4 regions of the Bacterioplanoides pacificum genome follow, and region 3 is predicted to be linked to each of the others. Evidence: predicted binding sites of a transcription regulator. Region 3 holds the regulator's gene; each other region holds the start of a gene.
What was found. The regulator sigma-54, encoded in region 3, starts transcription at its own class of promoters, with help from an activator protein. The targets are predictions, from matches to a motif close to TGGCACNNNNNTTGCTNT.
Positions count from the first base shown of each region.

Region 1: ACFOMG_RS14305 (pilin) is a predicted target of sigma-54. The motif match lies at 1,588-1,605, and genes of this name have one in related genera.
Region 2: glnL (nitrogen regulation protein NR(II)) is a predicted target of sigma-54. The motif match lies at 1,879-1,896, and genes of this name have one in related genera.
Region 4: ACFOMG_RS06845 (CmpA/NrtA family ABC transporter substrate-binding protein) is a predicted target of sigma-54. The motif match lies at 1,255-1,272, and genes of this name have one in related genera.

Region 1 is NZ_JBHRYB010000014.1:58,282-61,397, reverse strand. It holds gene nadC (carboxylating nicotinate-nucleotide diphosphorylase) at 1-785, shown strand, start outside; gene ACFOMG_RS14310 (hypothetical protein) at 830-1,477, shown strand; gene ACFOMG_RS14305 (pilin) at 1,707-2,195, shown strand; gene ACFOMG_RS14300 (hypothetical protein) at 2,258-3,116, shown strand, end outside.
Region 2 is NZ_JBHRYB010000001.1:217,875-220,990, reverse strand. It holds gene ACFOMG_RS01110 (hypothetical protein) at 1-71, opposite strand, end outside; gene ACFOMG_RS01105 (SirB2 family protein) at 178-552, opposite strand; gene dtd (D-aminoacyl-tRNA deacylase) at 556-990, opposite strand; gene ACFOMG_RS01095 (DUF4124 domain-containing protein) at 1,162-1,716, shown strand; gene glnL (nitrogen regulation protein NR(II)) at 1,947-3,029, shown strand; gene ntrC (nitrogen regulation protein NR(I)) at 3,026-3,116, shown strand, end outside.
Region 3 is NZ_JBHRYB010000016.1:64,180-67,295, forward strand. It holds gene rapZ (RNase adapter RapZ) at 1-272, opposite strand, end outside; gene ptsN (PTS IIA-like nitrogen regulatory protein PtsN) at 355-807, opposite strand; gene hpf (ribosome hibernation-promoting factor, HPF/YfiA family) at 831-1,133, opposite strand; gene ACFOMG_RS16230 (RNA polymerase factor sigma-54) at 1,179-2,768, opposite strand; gene lptB (LPS export ABC transporter ATP-binding protein) at 2,913-3,116, opposite strand, start outside.
Region 4 is NZ_JBHRYB010000005.1:492,083-495,198, forward strand. It holds gene ACFOMG_RS06845 (CmpA/NrtA family ABC transporter substrate-binding protein) at 1-1,103, opposite strand, end outside; gene ACFOMG_RS06850 (CmpA/NrtA family ABC transporter substrate-binding protein) at 1,364-2,449, opposite strand; gene ACFOMG_RS06855 (ANTAR domain-containing response regulator) at 2,459-3,088, opposite strand.

The sequences.
Region 1 (3,116 bases), on a different contig from region 3:
TAGGCAGTGGCGACATCACCGCCCAGCTGATTCCGGCAGACAATCAGGCCCATGCCCGTATTATCTCGCGCGAACGCGCCATCGTTGCCGGCTCAGCCTGGGTTAACGAAGTTTTCCGTCAGCTCGATCCAACGGTTGAGGTGATCTGGCGGGTCACTGACGGCCAGTGGGTACGTCCAAACCAGACGCTGTTCGAACTGAAAGGCAGTGCCCGCTCGCTGCTAACCGGCGAACGTTGTGCACTGAATTTTCTGCAGAGTCTGTCAGGCACAGCCACCCTGTGCCGCCAGTATGCCAATATGGTCGCTGGTACTCAGGTGAAGTTACTCGATACCCGTAAAACCATTCCGGGTTTACGCATCGCACAAAAATACGCCGTCAGCGTCGGTGGCTGCTTTAACCACCGCATCGGCCTGTTTGATGCTTTCCTGATCAAAGAAAACCACATCATGGCCTGCGGAGGCATTCCCCAGGCAATCGAACAGGCACAACATATCGCACCGGGCAAACCCATCGAAGTGGAAGTGGAAACCTTTGAACAGCTCGATATGGCGATCGAAGCCGGCGCTAACATCATTATGCTGGATAACTTCAGCCCGGATGCTATGACCAAAGCCGTCACCCACACCCACTCCAAAACCGGCGGCAGCGTCAAGCTGGAAGCTTCCGGTGGCATCACCAACGCCACATTGCGGGCGTATGCCGAAACCGGCGTCGATTACATCTCCATCGGTGCCCTAACCAAAGACTGTAAAGCCGTCGACCTGTCGATGAGGCTGGTGTAATACCACTGCTATAAACGCCACACATAACCAAAGGGGAAACACAGATGATGGCGATCGAACGATTTAACCGCTACCAGGCTTTCGCTGCTCACCTGCTGTTGAGTCTGCTGTTTTTTCTGATTGTGTTATTTCTGATTACCGAGTTCTGGTATCCGGGGTTTCTGTTTCAGTCCGCTGGCGGCTGGGAAGCGGTCGGCCTGATCATAGGTATCGATCTGATTCTGGGGCCGTTATTAACCCTGATTGTATTTAACACTGCCAAAGCCAGCCTGAAAAAAGACCTGCTGATCATTCTGGTCATCCAACTGGCTGCGCTGACCGCTGGCAGCTTTACCATCTGGCATACCCGGCCGGTAGCCGTGATCTACCACTATCCGGAATTTACGACCATTTACGCCAATAACACGATAGTCAGTAAAATATCTCCATTAATACAACAAACAGTTAACAATCCACCGGTGTTGTTCTATGACGATCCAACCGGGGGATTTGACGCCAGTTATCAAAAAGGTAAGTTCTACCCTTACGAACCGGCCTCTAAAGTGATTCAACAAATGATTACCGCCACCGCCACTGAAGATAAGAACACCAAACAACTATTGGTTCCGCTCGATTCAGTGTTGAATCACGGTGCCAAGGTGACTCTGGATCCGAAGACCTTCGAGGTCCTGAGCGTACTATTTACGCGCTAATGTGACCATATTTGTCACCTTTAAAATCAGGGACCTCTCCAGATCTGCTCAGAGTGTGATCTGCAACAAAAAAAAGCCCTGTTTCAGGGCTTGTCAGTAACAGGTTTGATTGGCACACTCTTCGCTACGTCATAACTGAATGACATGATTACTGGCCAGCCAGAGTTCATTTCAGGCTGCTGGAATCAATATCAAAAACAACATCTCAATATGAGAGTGGAGATAGACTATGCAAGCACAAAAAGGCTTTAGCTTAATCGAACTGATGATCGTAATCGCGATTATCGGTATTCTGGCATCTGTTGCTGTTCCTCAGTATCAGGACTATGTTTTACGAACTGACGCAACTAACTCTCTGGCAGCCGCACGCCCATTGCAGCTGGCCGTGGGTGAATATGCAGCGCGTTACTCAGCATTGCCTGCAGATGCGGCTGAATTAACTCGCTACACCGGTATTGATACAACTCCGGCAAACCAGGCAGCAGGTAAAGTTGATTCAATTACAATCGCAAACACCACAGCTACTCTGACTGTACTATTCGGCGGTACAGCGGGCACCACTTCTACCTCCAGCACTGGCGAGACCGTACCTGCTGAACTGGCAGCAACCAATTATGTTCTGGTTCCCAACATCAGCACAACTAATGGTGTTGTAACCTGGTCAGTTGATGCAGGTAGCTCTAGCTTGGAAGATAAGTACTTACCTAAGCTTAACTAAGTTTAATTTTGCATTAATAAAACCCGGCTTTGGCCGGGTTTTTTTTATTTAGAAAGTACTTTATGTCCAGTTATTTAGACCAAAATACTCAATACCTCCGCAAATTTATAAATCTGAGTTATCAGTTTTTCTCACATCGGGCAATTCAGATAATATTATTACTGGCATTCGCCGGGCTGTTTTTTTTGCGTAATGCCTGGGTTGCCGAAGACGCGTATATTAACTTCCGCAGTATCGAACAGTTATTTGCCGGTAACGGCCCGGTCTGGAACGCCCATGAACGGGTTCAGGTATATACCAGCCCATTATGGTATGGATTATTAGCTTTCAGCCGTGTATTCAGCAGCAATCTGTATGTGAACAGCCTGATCCTGTCAGCTCTTTGCTACTTCGCACTGCTGCTCTATATTATTCGCAGCGGCATACGGCCAACCACACTGGCCGCATTAATAATGTTGCAGCTGTCATCCCTGGCTTTTTTTGACTTTACCAGCTCCGGGCTTGAGACTGTGTTGCAACTTATGTTGCTGACCTTCCTGATGGTCAACATATTTGAACAATCCCCACTAACATCCAATAACGCCAAACTACGTCGTCGTTTTTTGTTGTTACTGGGAGTTATGCTTTGTGTCCGACATGATACCTTGCCACTGATTTTACCGATCAGCACAGCGGTGTTTATAGCTGGCATCAGGCTGGATGGCTGGCGCTACACCTTGAAGTCAGCTATCTGGGCAGCTCTGCCACTACTGGCTTTTACGGTCTTTTCTGTTATTTATTATGGTTTCCCTTTTCCAAATACGGCCTACGCCAAATTAAATACCGGCATACCAGGCACAGAATTAACGCAGCAAGGCTTGATTTATTTACAGGAAAACTGGCTACATGACCCAATTACACTGACGATCTCAGTTAGTTTTA
Region 2 (3,116 bases), on a different contig from region 3:
ATCAGCGCCTGACTGTTAGACGTCAGGAGCACGGCAAAAATCAGTAAGCAGCGCAACGCAGTTGAAAACATAACACCCGGAACCATTTACAGCGATTATAGTTCGATCCGGCTGTGGAATAAAAGTTCCTTTACCCTTCCAGCCATCGTCAGAGCGCCGCCAGATAACTCAGCCGGTTCAGAAAAATACCAGCCAGGACAAAGCGTTATGCGCTTTGGCGGCGCCAAGGATATAACCAAAGCTCAACATGGCGGCAATAAACGCCGGCCAGCTACCACGTTTAATGGCAACCACACCAAAACCAATATAAGCCAGCAAGCCGACAACCTTGGCACTGAGCCACAGATGGGTTAGCGGATACTGAGCAATCTGCAGGCACAACATCACGGCAAACACTAACAGAATAGTATCGATCACATGAGGCAGGATTTTCAGCAGCTTGTTGCTGCGCAATCCCGGAGAGACCTTAAACAGAAAAAAGCGGATAAAAAATAATAAACCGCTGAGATACGCCAGACCGGCGTGTGAATGTTTCAGAGCTGTGTATTCCAAGAGTTATACCTCTAACCAAAAAGTAACCGGGCCATCATTACACAACGACACCTGCATATCAGCAGCAAAACGGCCGCTCGCGGTTGTTACCTGCTGTCCGGCGCGGGCCACTACATAATCGTACAATTGTTGTGCCTGTTGCGGCGATCCGGCGGAAGAAAACCCCGGGCGTAAGCCCTTACGGGTATCGGCCGCCAGTGTAAACTGAGAAACCACCAGCAGTTCAGCCTGAATATCCAGCAAACTGAGATTCATCTTGCCGTTATCGTCGCTGAAAATGCGGTAATTAAGCACTTTATGCAGGAGCTTATCGGCACTTTGTTCATCGTCGTGCTGCTGCACTCCCAGCAATAACAAAATGCCCTGATCTATCTGGCCGGTTATTTCGCCGTCCACGCTCACACTGGCATTGCTGACACGCTGAATTAAGCCAATCATGAATTACCGCCTGTTAAACTGCATAAAACTGTGAGGCAGGATACTGATCGTTATTAAATAATCAATAATTGCTCAAACTGAGCACTGGTACTTCCCGACCCGGGCCGCTTTCTGGCATGCTAAAGGTTGTTGATAGTTTCTTTGTTGCCAGACTGGTTGCGGACATCCCCGATGAACACACACAGGTTATTTCAGTTATCTTTACGCCACGGCTGCAGCCTGCTGCTTATGGTGGCGATATCACTGACAGCCAGCGCAACCGATGTCTACGTCAGTCGTGATAAAGACGGCAGTGTGGTGTTCAGTGATAAACCATCACGTGGCTCAGAAACCCACAAAGTAAAACAATTGCCGGTTGTGCCGGCATTTGTTGCGCCGGCCAAAACCAGCCCGCCCGCCGCCCCCAGCGCCGATAAAAAAACCAGCTATACCAGTCTGAGTATCGTGTCTCCGCAGGATGGCGCCCAGCTACCGACCGGAGCGGCCGGTAGCCTGAACGTTAACGGCGTGTTATCACCCGGGCTGCAACCCGGTGATACCATTGAACTGATCGACAACGGCCAGCGTATCAAGCAAGGCCAGCAAACCAGTTTTGCTCTGGAATACCTCGATCGCGGCGAACATCAGCTGCAACTGCAGGTGGTTAACGCCAAAGGCGACGTTATAATCAGCTCAAACCTGGTCACGGTTTATATTCAGCGACATTCGGTGCTGAAGCGCCGTTAACCTCACTCCGGCCAGTCAAGCGCCCCACCCGGCACCATTACGATTCACTCTTCCTCCTATATGCACTATCGTAGTGCATATATATGGCTATTTTTACCATTTAGGTGCACCTTCAAACGACTGGTGCCTGCAATAGCGCCATTTTTGTGCAATCACCAGTATTGGCTTATTTTTTGCTGAAACAGGATTGATCAGCCGTTTTGTACGGCTGATGGCAACGGAGGAACATCATGCTGGCCAGCCCTATCATTAATCAACGTCTGCTCGAACACCTGAACACCGGAGTGTTATTGCTGGATGACGAACTGATTGTGATTTATATGAATCCGGCGGCTGAAGCTCTGTTGGAAATGAGTGGCAAACGCGGCCTGGGAGTTCACTTTCCGGAACTGGCGGTAGAATCTGCTGAAGCCACCGAAGCACTGGAAAACGCAGTCAGCAGTGGCCATTCGTTTACCAAACGTGAAGCCAGTATCCAGTTGCACAATCAGACTCAGATCACGCTGGACTACAGCGTCAGCCCGGTTGCTCACCCGGAAACACGCCAGCCAACTCTGCTGGTTGAGCTGCAGGGCCGTGACCGGCTGATGCGTATCAGCCGCGAAGAACAACTGATCGCCAAACAGGAAACCACCCGAAATCTGGTGCGTGGCCTGGCCCATGAAATCAAAAATCCGCTCGGTGGTATTCGTGGCGCGGCTCAATTACTGGAGCGCGAACTGCCCTCCGAAGGCCTGAAAGAATACACCGGCATCATTATTGAAGAAGCCGACCGGCTGCGCGACCTGGTTGATCGCTTACTCGGACCACGTCAGATTCCGAAAACCGAAGACGTTAATATTCACGAAATACTTGAACGGGTGTGTCAGCTGATCAGCGTTGAATCGGGTAATGCCATCTGCATTAACCGCGATTACGACCCCTCTATTCCCGAGTTACAGGCCGACAAAGGCCAGATGATTCAGGCGTTACTGAATATTTGCCGCAACGCGATGCAGGCCATGCTGGAAACCGGGGTGGATATTCCGCAGCCCACCCTGAGTCTGAAAACCCGTACCGTGCGCCAGTTTACCATTGGCCACAAGCGCCACCGGCTGGTTGCTCAGATCGAAATCTGTGATAACGGCCCGGGCATTCCTGAAGCAATTCAGGAAAATTTATTTTATCCGATGGTCAGTGGCCGCGCCGAAGGAACCGGCCTCGGGCTGTCGATCGCACAATCCATTATTAATCAGGTGAATGGCATTATCGAATTCGAAAGCCAGCCTGCACACACTACTTTCTCAATTTATTTACCATTGGAATCCGTATGAGCACTGTCTGGATCATTGATGACGACAAATCCATTCGCTGGGTATTAGAGAAAGCCCTGGCCCAGGCCAATATCACCACCCGGGTGT
Region 3 (3,116 bases):
CCGGCATCGAGATAAATAATATCGAGCTGATATTCGTCGTGTGGCAGGCTGTGCAGAATATGATCGATCTGGTCAAAGGTGTGGACCAGGTTGCGGGCATCGATACTGACGGCCACTTTCGATAACCGCTCTTCATGATGGGTTTCACGTACCAGATCGTTGAGCAGGCCGATGGGCAGATTGTCGATGCAATAAAAGCCCAGGTCTTCCAATACATGCAGAGCACTGGATTTACCCGATCCTGAGCGTCCGCTGATAACCACAAGGCGCATAAGCTTGTCCTTAACTTTTCGTCAGGTGTGTTAGGGAGTGTGTCAGTTATAGCAGATGTTTATGGCGTGCCGATGACTTTTGTCAGCTGGCCAGCAATGCCCGCTTAAATAACTGACTGGCGTCCGGAGCGTTGCGTAATGCCTGGCGGAAATCGGGTTCATTGAAATTTCTGGCCAGCATCGACAATACCTGAAGATGTTCTTCCGTTGCTTCTTCCGGTACCAGCAACGCAAACACCAGGTCGACCGGCTGGCGGTCGATGGCGTCAAAATCAATCGGTTGTTCCAGCCGTAATAACACGCCAAAGGCCTGTTCGCAGTTGGGCAGACGGCAGTGCGGAATGGCAATACCTTCACCGATACCTGTACTGCCGAGCCGCTCGCGGCCCAGCAGGCGCTCAAAAATATCGTCAGCGGCGCTGTCTTTCAGCTGCGCTGAAATAATCTGCCCGAGATATTCCAACAGTTTTTTCTTGCTGGAAATCGGTACATCAATTTCAGTGCGCTCGGCGCTCAGAATATCGGCGATGGTCATGGATCAACCTTCTTGGGTAATAATCAGTGGCCGTGTTGGCGGGCAACCATTTTTTCTTTGTGCTTCAGCACCTGGCGGTCCAGCTTGTCGATCATGGCATCAATGGCCGCGTACATGTCGTCGCTGTCAGCGCTGGCGTTCAGGTCGGCACCGCTGACATGAATGGTGGCTTCGGCGTGGTGACGTTCGTCTTTTTCCACGGTCAGAGTGACCTGAGCAGTGGTCACGTTATCAAAGTGACGGGTGATTTTGCCCATTTTTTCTTCCACGTGGGCTTGCATTGCTTCAGTGATTTCCACGTGGTGGCCACTAACATTAATTTGCATATCAGACTCCTTCTTTAATTTTGTCTGAGGTGTATCAACGGCTGATCAGATCAGCTGCTTGCGTTCGTTGGATGGTGGAATATGCATGGCTTCACGATATTTTGCCACCGTACGACGTGCGACTTTGATCCCCTTGTCACCCAGCATGGCGGCAATTTTATTGTCGCTTAACGGCTTGCGCTGGTTTTCTTCGGCGATCAGTTTTTTGATCATGGCACGGATCGCGGTGGACGAACATTCGCCACCGGTATCTGTGCTGACGTGGCTGGAGAAGAAATATTTCAGCTCAAAAATGCCACGTGGAGTGTGCATGTATTTTTGTGTGGTCACCCGGGAAATGGTGGACTCGTGCATGCCTACCGCCTCGGCGATGTCATGCAATACCAGCGGCTTCATTTTTTCTTCGCCTTCTTCGAAAAACTCGATCTGGTATTCGACAATTTTGGTCGCCACTTTCAGCAGGGTATCGTTACGGCTTTGCAGGCTTTTGATAAACCAGCGTGCTTCCTGCAGGTGATCTTTAATAAAGGTGTTGTCGGGGCTGTTATCCGAACGTTTTACCAGTGCCGCATAACTTTCGTTTACCCGCAAGCGGGGGGCAATGTCGGGGTTGAGTTCGACCCGCCATTCATCGCGGATATTGCGTACAATCACATCCGGCACAACGTACTCTGCCTGGTCGGGAGAGATGCCGGCACCGGGTTTCGGATTGAGTTCTTTAATCAGTCGCATCACCGACTTCAGGCTGTCTTCCTTCAGCTTGGTTTTGCGCATCAGGGTCGGATAATCTTTGCTGCCGAGCATATCGATATAGTCGCTGATCACCAGCTGGGCTTCTGTCAGCCACGGGGTTTCAGCGGGCAGCTGGGCCAGTTGCAATAACAGGCATTCTCGCAGGTCGCGGCAGAACACTCCGGCCGGATCAAACTGTTGCAGGCGTCGTAAGACGACTTTGACTTCGTCTTCTTCGACATCCAGTTCCGGATCGATGCTTTCCAGTACGTCTTCGATGCTGGTGTGCAGATAACCGTCGCTGTCGACGCCGTCGATAAACATCAGCGCGATTTCACGGTCGGTGTCCGACATCGGTGTCAGGTTGAGTTGCCACAATAAATGATCCTGCAGATCATCGGTGGTGGCATGGCGGGAATCGTAATCGAAGTCGTCGTCAGCCGGACCAGCGCTGGATGCCACGCCGGCGGTAGGCTGATAGGTGTCGTCCCAGTTGCTGTCGACCGGCAGGTCATCGGGCAGTTGCTGGTTGGATAAGTGATCCCCCAGCTCCTGGCTGTCGCTGCCCTGAACATCGTAATCGCTGTCGTTAGCCGTGCTGCTGTTATCGGCACTGGCGCTGTAGTCGTTCAGGCTATCGCTGTTGTGCTGGTCGTTGCTGTCGTTGTCAGAGGCGCGACTGTCCTGGTCGTTGCTGTAGTCGTTGCCTTCGCCCTGATCATTGCCGTCGCTGTAGTCGTCGCTGTCGTGCTCTTCATTTTCGAGCATTGGGTTGGAGTCGAGCGCTTCCTGAATTTCCTGTTGCAGATCCAGTGTCGACAGCTGTAACAAACGAATAGCTTGTTGCAGCTGTGGTGTCATGGTCAGCTGCTGACCCATCTTTAACTGGAGTGATGCTTTCATAAAGTGTCGATAGTCACGCGAATGTCAGGCCTCGTATGTGGCCAACCAATACTTTGCATTATAGGCAAAGCCCGTGCACTTGGAATCCCTGTTTTAACCGAGATGTCATAAATATTGCTTGTGAGCAACAAACCGGGCTGTTACTCACAACCGGAAATCATCACCCAGGTACACTTTGCGCACCTGTTCGTTGGCCAGGACTTCTTCGGCGTTGCCTTCAGCAATAATATGACCACCGCCGACGATATAGGCTTTTTCGCAGATCGCCAGGGTTTCCCGCACGTTGTGGTCGGTAATTAATACACCAATACCGCGATCCCGCAGCTGGCGAATGATGTCCATGATGTC
Region 4 (3,116 bases), on a different contig from region 3:
AGGTACCAGATGGCGTCGGAATAATATGGGTAGGTGGCGTGGTAGCGGAAAAACACATTAAAATCGGGCACCGATCGTTTGTCGCCTTTTTCATATTCGAAGGTGCCGGTCATGGAGTTGGCAATCACCTCATAATCGGCTCCGACGTATTGGCTTTTAGCGAGAATTTTCACCGCTTCCGGACGATTGGCGTTATTATTTTCGTCCAGCCAGGCCGCGGCGCGAATCATGGCTTTAATAACCCGTTTGTGGGTGTTGGGGTATTTTTCGGCCCAGCTTTTATTCACGCCGAATACTTTTTCCGGATTGTTTTTCCAGATTTCGTAATCGGTTACCACGGGTACCCCGATACCTTTAAATACGGCTTGTTGATTCCACGGTTCACCAACGCAATAACCGGAAATAGTGCCGGCTTCCATAGTGGCCGGCATTTGTGGCGGTGGGGTAACGGATAACAATGCGTCGGCTTTCAGCTGCCCTGAATTGTCACCTTTATGCGGGGCGTAATAACCGGGGTGAATGCCACCGGCGGCCAGCCAGTAACGCAGTTCGTAATTATGCGTAGAGACCGGAAACACCATGCCGAGATTAAAGGGTTTGCCCGCCGTTTTATATTGTTCGATCACCGGTTTTAAGGCGTCGGCTTTAATCGGGTGTTGCGGTTTGCCAGCAGCGTCCCGGGCAATGTGTTTTTCCATCTGTTGCCAGACATCGTTGGACACGGTAATGGCATTGCCATTTAAATCCATACTGAAAGCGGTGATGATCTGCGCCTGTGTACCATAACCAATGGTGGCGCCCAGCGGCTGACCAGCTAACATATGAGCGCCGTCGAGCTGACCATCAATCACCCGGTCGAGTAATACTTTCCAGTTCGCCTGGGCTTCTAAGGTGACGTATAAACCTTCGTCTTCAAAAAAGCCTTTTTCATAGGCGATGGCCAGCGGCGCCATATCCGTGAGTTTGATAAAACCGAAGGTCAGTTCTTCTTTTTCCGGCCAGTCGGCGGCAAAAACCGGCGCGCTTACGCCCGTCGCCAATCCGGCTGACAATAGCAGGGCGGTTTTCAGAAATGTTCGTCGCAGTGTGGTCAGTGCTCGCATTGTGCTTCCTCTCTCAGGCCAAAAAAAAGGCGCCACGACCGGTGGGTCGTGAGCGCCTTTGCAATGATCAGAATGTCGGCTGATCAGCCGTCTGATAAATTCGTTTTCGGTTAACCCGCCTTTGGGTTTTTCTGGGTGATGCAGCTGGGTTGTTGCGAGGACTGTGCCAAGTTCTGTAACCCGCTGTTTTACGCTGTCCGGGGTAGTTAACGAGCCGTTTTGGCCCGTTTTGAGCACCAAATCAGGATAAATCCCCGCTGTTATGAACCGCTTTGGTGCGTGTTATAGGTGTCACGGAAGCGGTCGCCGGCAAAACATTCACGCGCCACCGCCGGGATGTTGGTGTCCGGGTCAATCCAGCCCCAGCGTAACATCTGGTTTAAAAACCACTCGGCGTGGGCATGCTCTGCTGCGGCAGCGACTTCGGGCTGTAACACCAGCATGTCTTTGATCGCTACGGCGGCATCGCCTTGTTTATAGATAAACTCGCCGCTCAGTGCGGGCAGAATCGCCTGTAACGGTTGTTCCAGTACTTCAGCCAGCAGGCTGGCGGCCTGCTGCGGATGTTCGTGACACCAGCGGCCGCCCTGTTGTATCGCCCGGGTCAGGGCGGTCAGTGTATTGGGGTGGGTGTTGGCCCAGTCGCGCCTGACCCCCAGAACTTTATCGGGTGCTTTGTCCCATAGCCGGGTGGCGGGCAGCAGGCACTGGCCAACGCCCTGCTGGATGGCGACGCTGTTCCACGGAGCGCCGGCAAAAAAACCGTCGATGTGTTGCAGGCGCAGGTGGTCGACCATTTGTGACGGTGGCAGTACCACCAGTTCGATATCGTTATCCGGGTGAATATCGGCACCTGCCAGCCAGTCACGCAACAGCAGGTTATGCACCGAAAACGGAAACACCACGGCAAACACCAGTCGTGCGTTTTGTTGCCGGCGGCGCTGCTGAATGACGGTTAATAACTGCCGGGCGATCTGACTGGCATCGCGGCTGGCTATATCTGTAAGCTGCAGTTCCTCTGCCAGGGCATTGGAGATGGTCAGTGCATTGCCATTACGCGCCAGCGCGATGGGCGCATACATTGGCTTCTTCAGACTACCGATCCCCAGGTGGGTGGTGAGTAACATCGGCGCTAACATCTGTGCCGCATCAACATGACCAACGATCAGTTTGTCGCGGATATTGGCCCAGGATACTTCCTGCTGCAGGGTGACGTTGAGCCCGGCCTGCTGAAAACAGCCCTGATGCTGTGCCGCCAGCAGGGGTAATGCATCAGTAAGGGGCATATAACCCAGCGTCAGGTTGCTTTTTTCCAGCGCTGAGGCGGATGTTTGTGGTGTATTCATAACGGGTGCTCAGTCGTTTAACAGGTTCATCACAGAAATAATATTGCGCGCCACATCGACCATTCGCTGGCTGCGGTCCATCGCCAGTTTGCGAATGGCGTGGTAGGCCTCTTCTTCCGTGAGGTATTTCTGCTTCATTAACAGCGCTTTGGCTTCATCAAGGATACGGCGGTCAGCCAGCTGATTACGGGTTTTTTCCAGCTCGCTGCGCAATGCCTGAAACTCGCGGAAGCGGGCGACTGCGACATCCATGATGGATTTAATGCGGCTGGCCTGCAGACCATCCACCACATAAGCGCTGACACCGGCGCGCATGGCTTTTTCTATAGTGAGGGTATCGTCTTCATCACTGAACATGATCACGGGTTTGGGATTGTGCTGATTAAGGACCGTCATATGTTCCAGCATGTCGCGGTCGGGGCTGTCGATATCGATAAAAATCACGTCGGGCTGATGTTCTTCCACCCGTTTCATCAGCCCCTGAGCGGTTTCCAGGCAGGCGACCACGGTACAACCGATATCGCTGAGGGCTTGTTCCAGCAGGGCGGCCCGGGCGGGCTGGTCGTCGACCAGCATAATCCGGGTTGTTTGCTGAGAAAGAGGTTTACCGGCGTCGGGAGATAAATTATTGCTGCTCATAATTCCTGACTGCAGAAGTCTGTGGCGC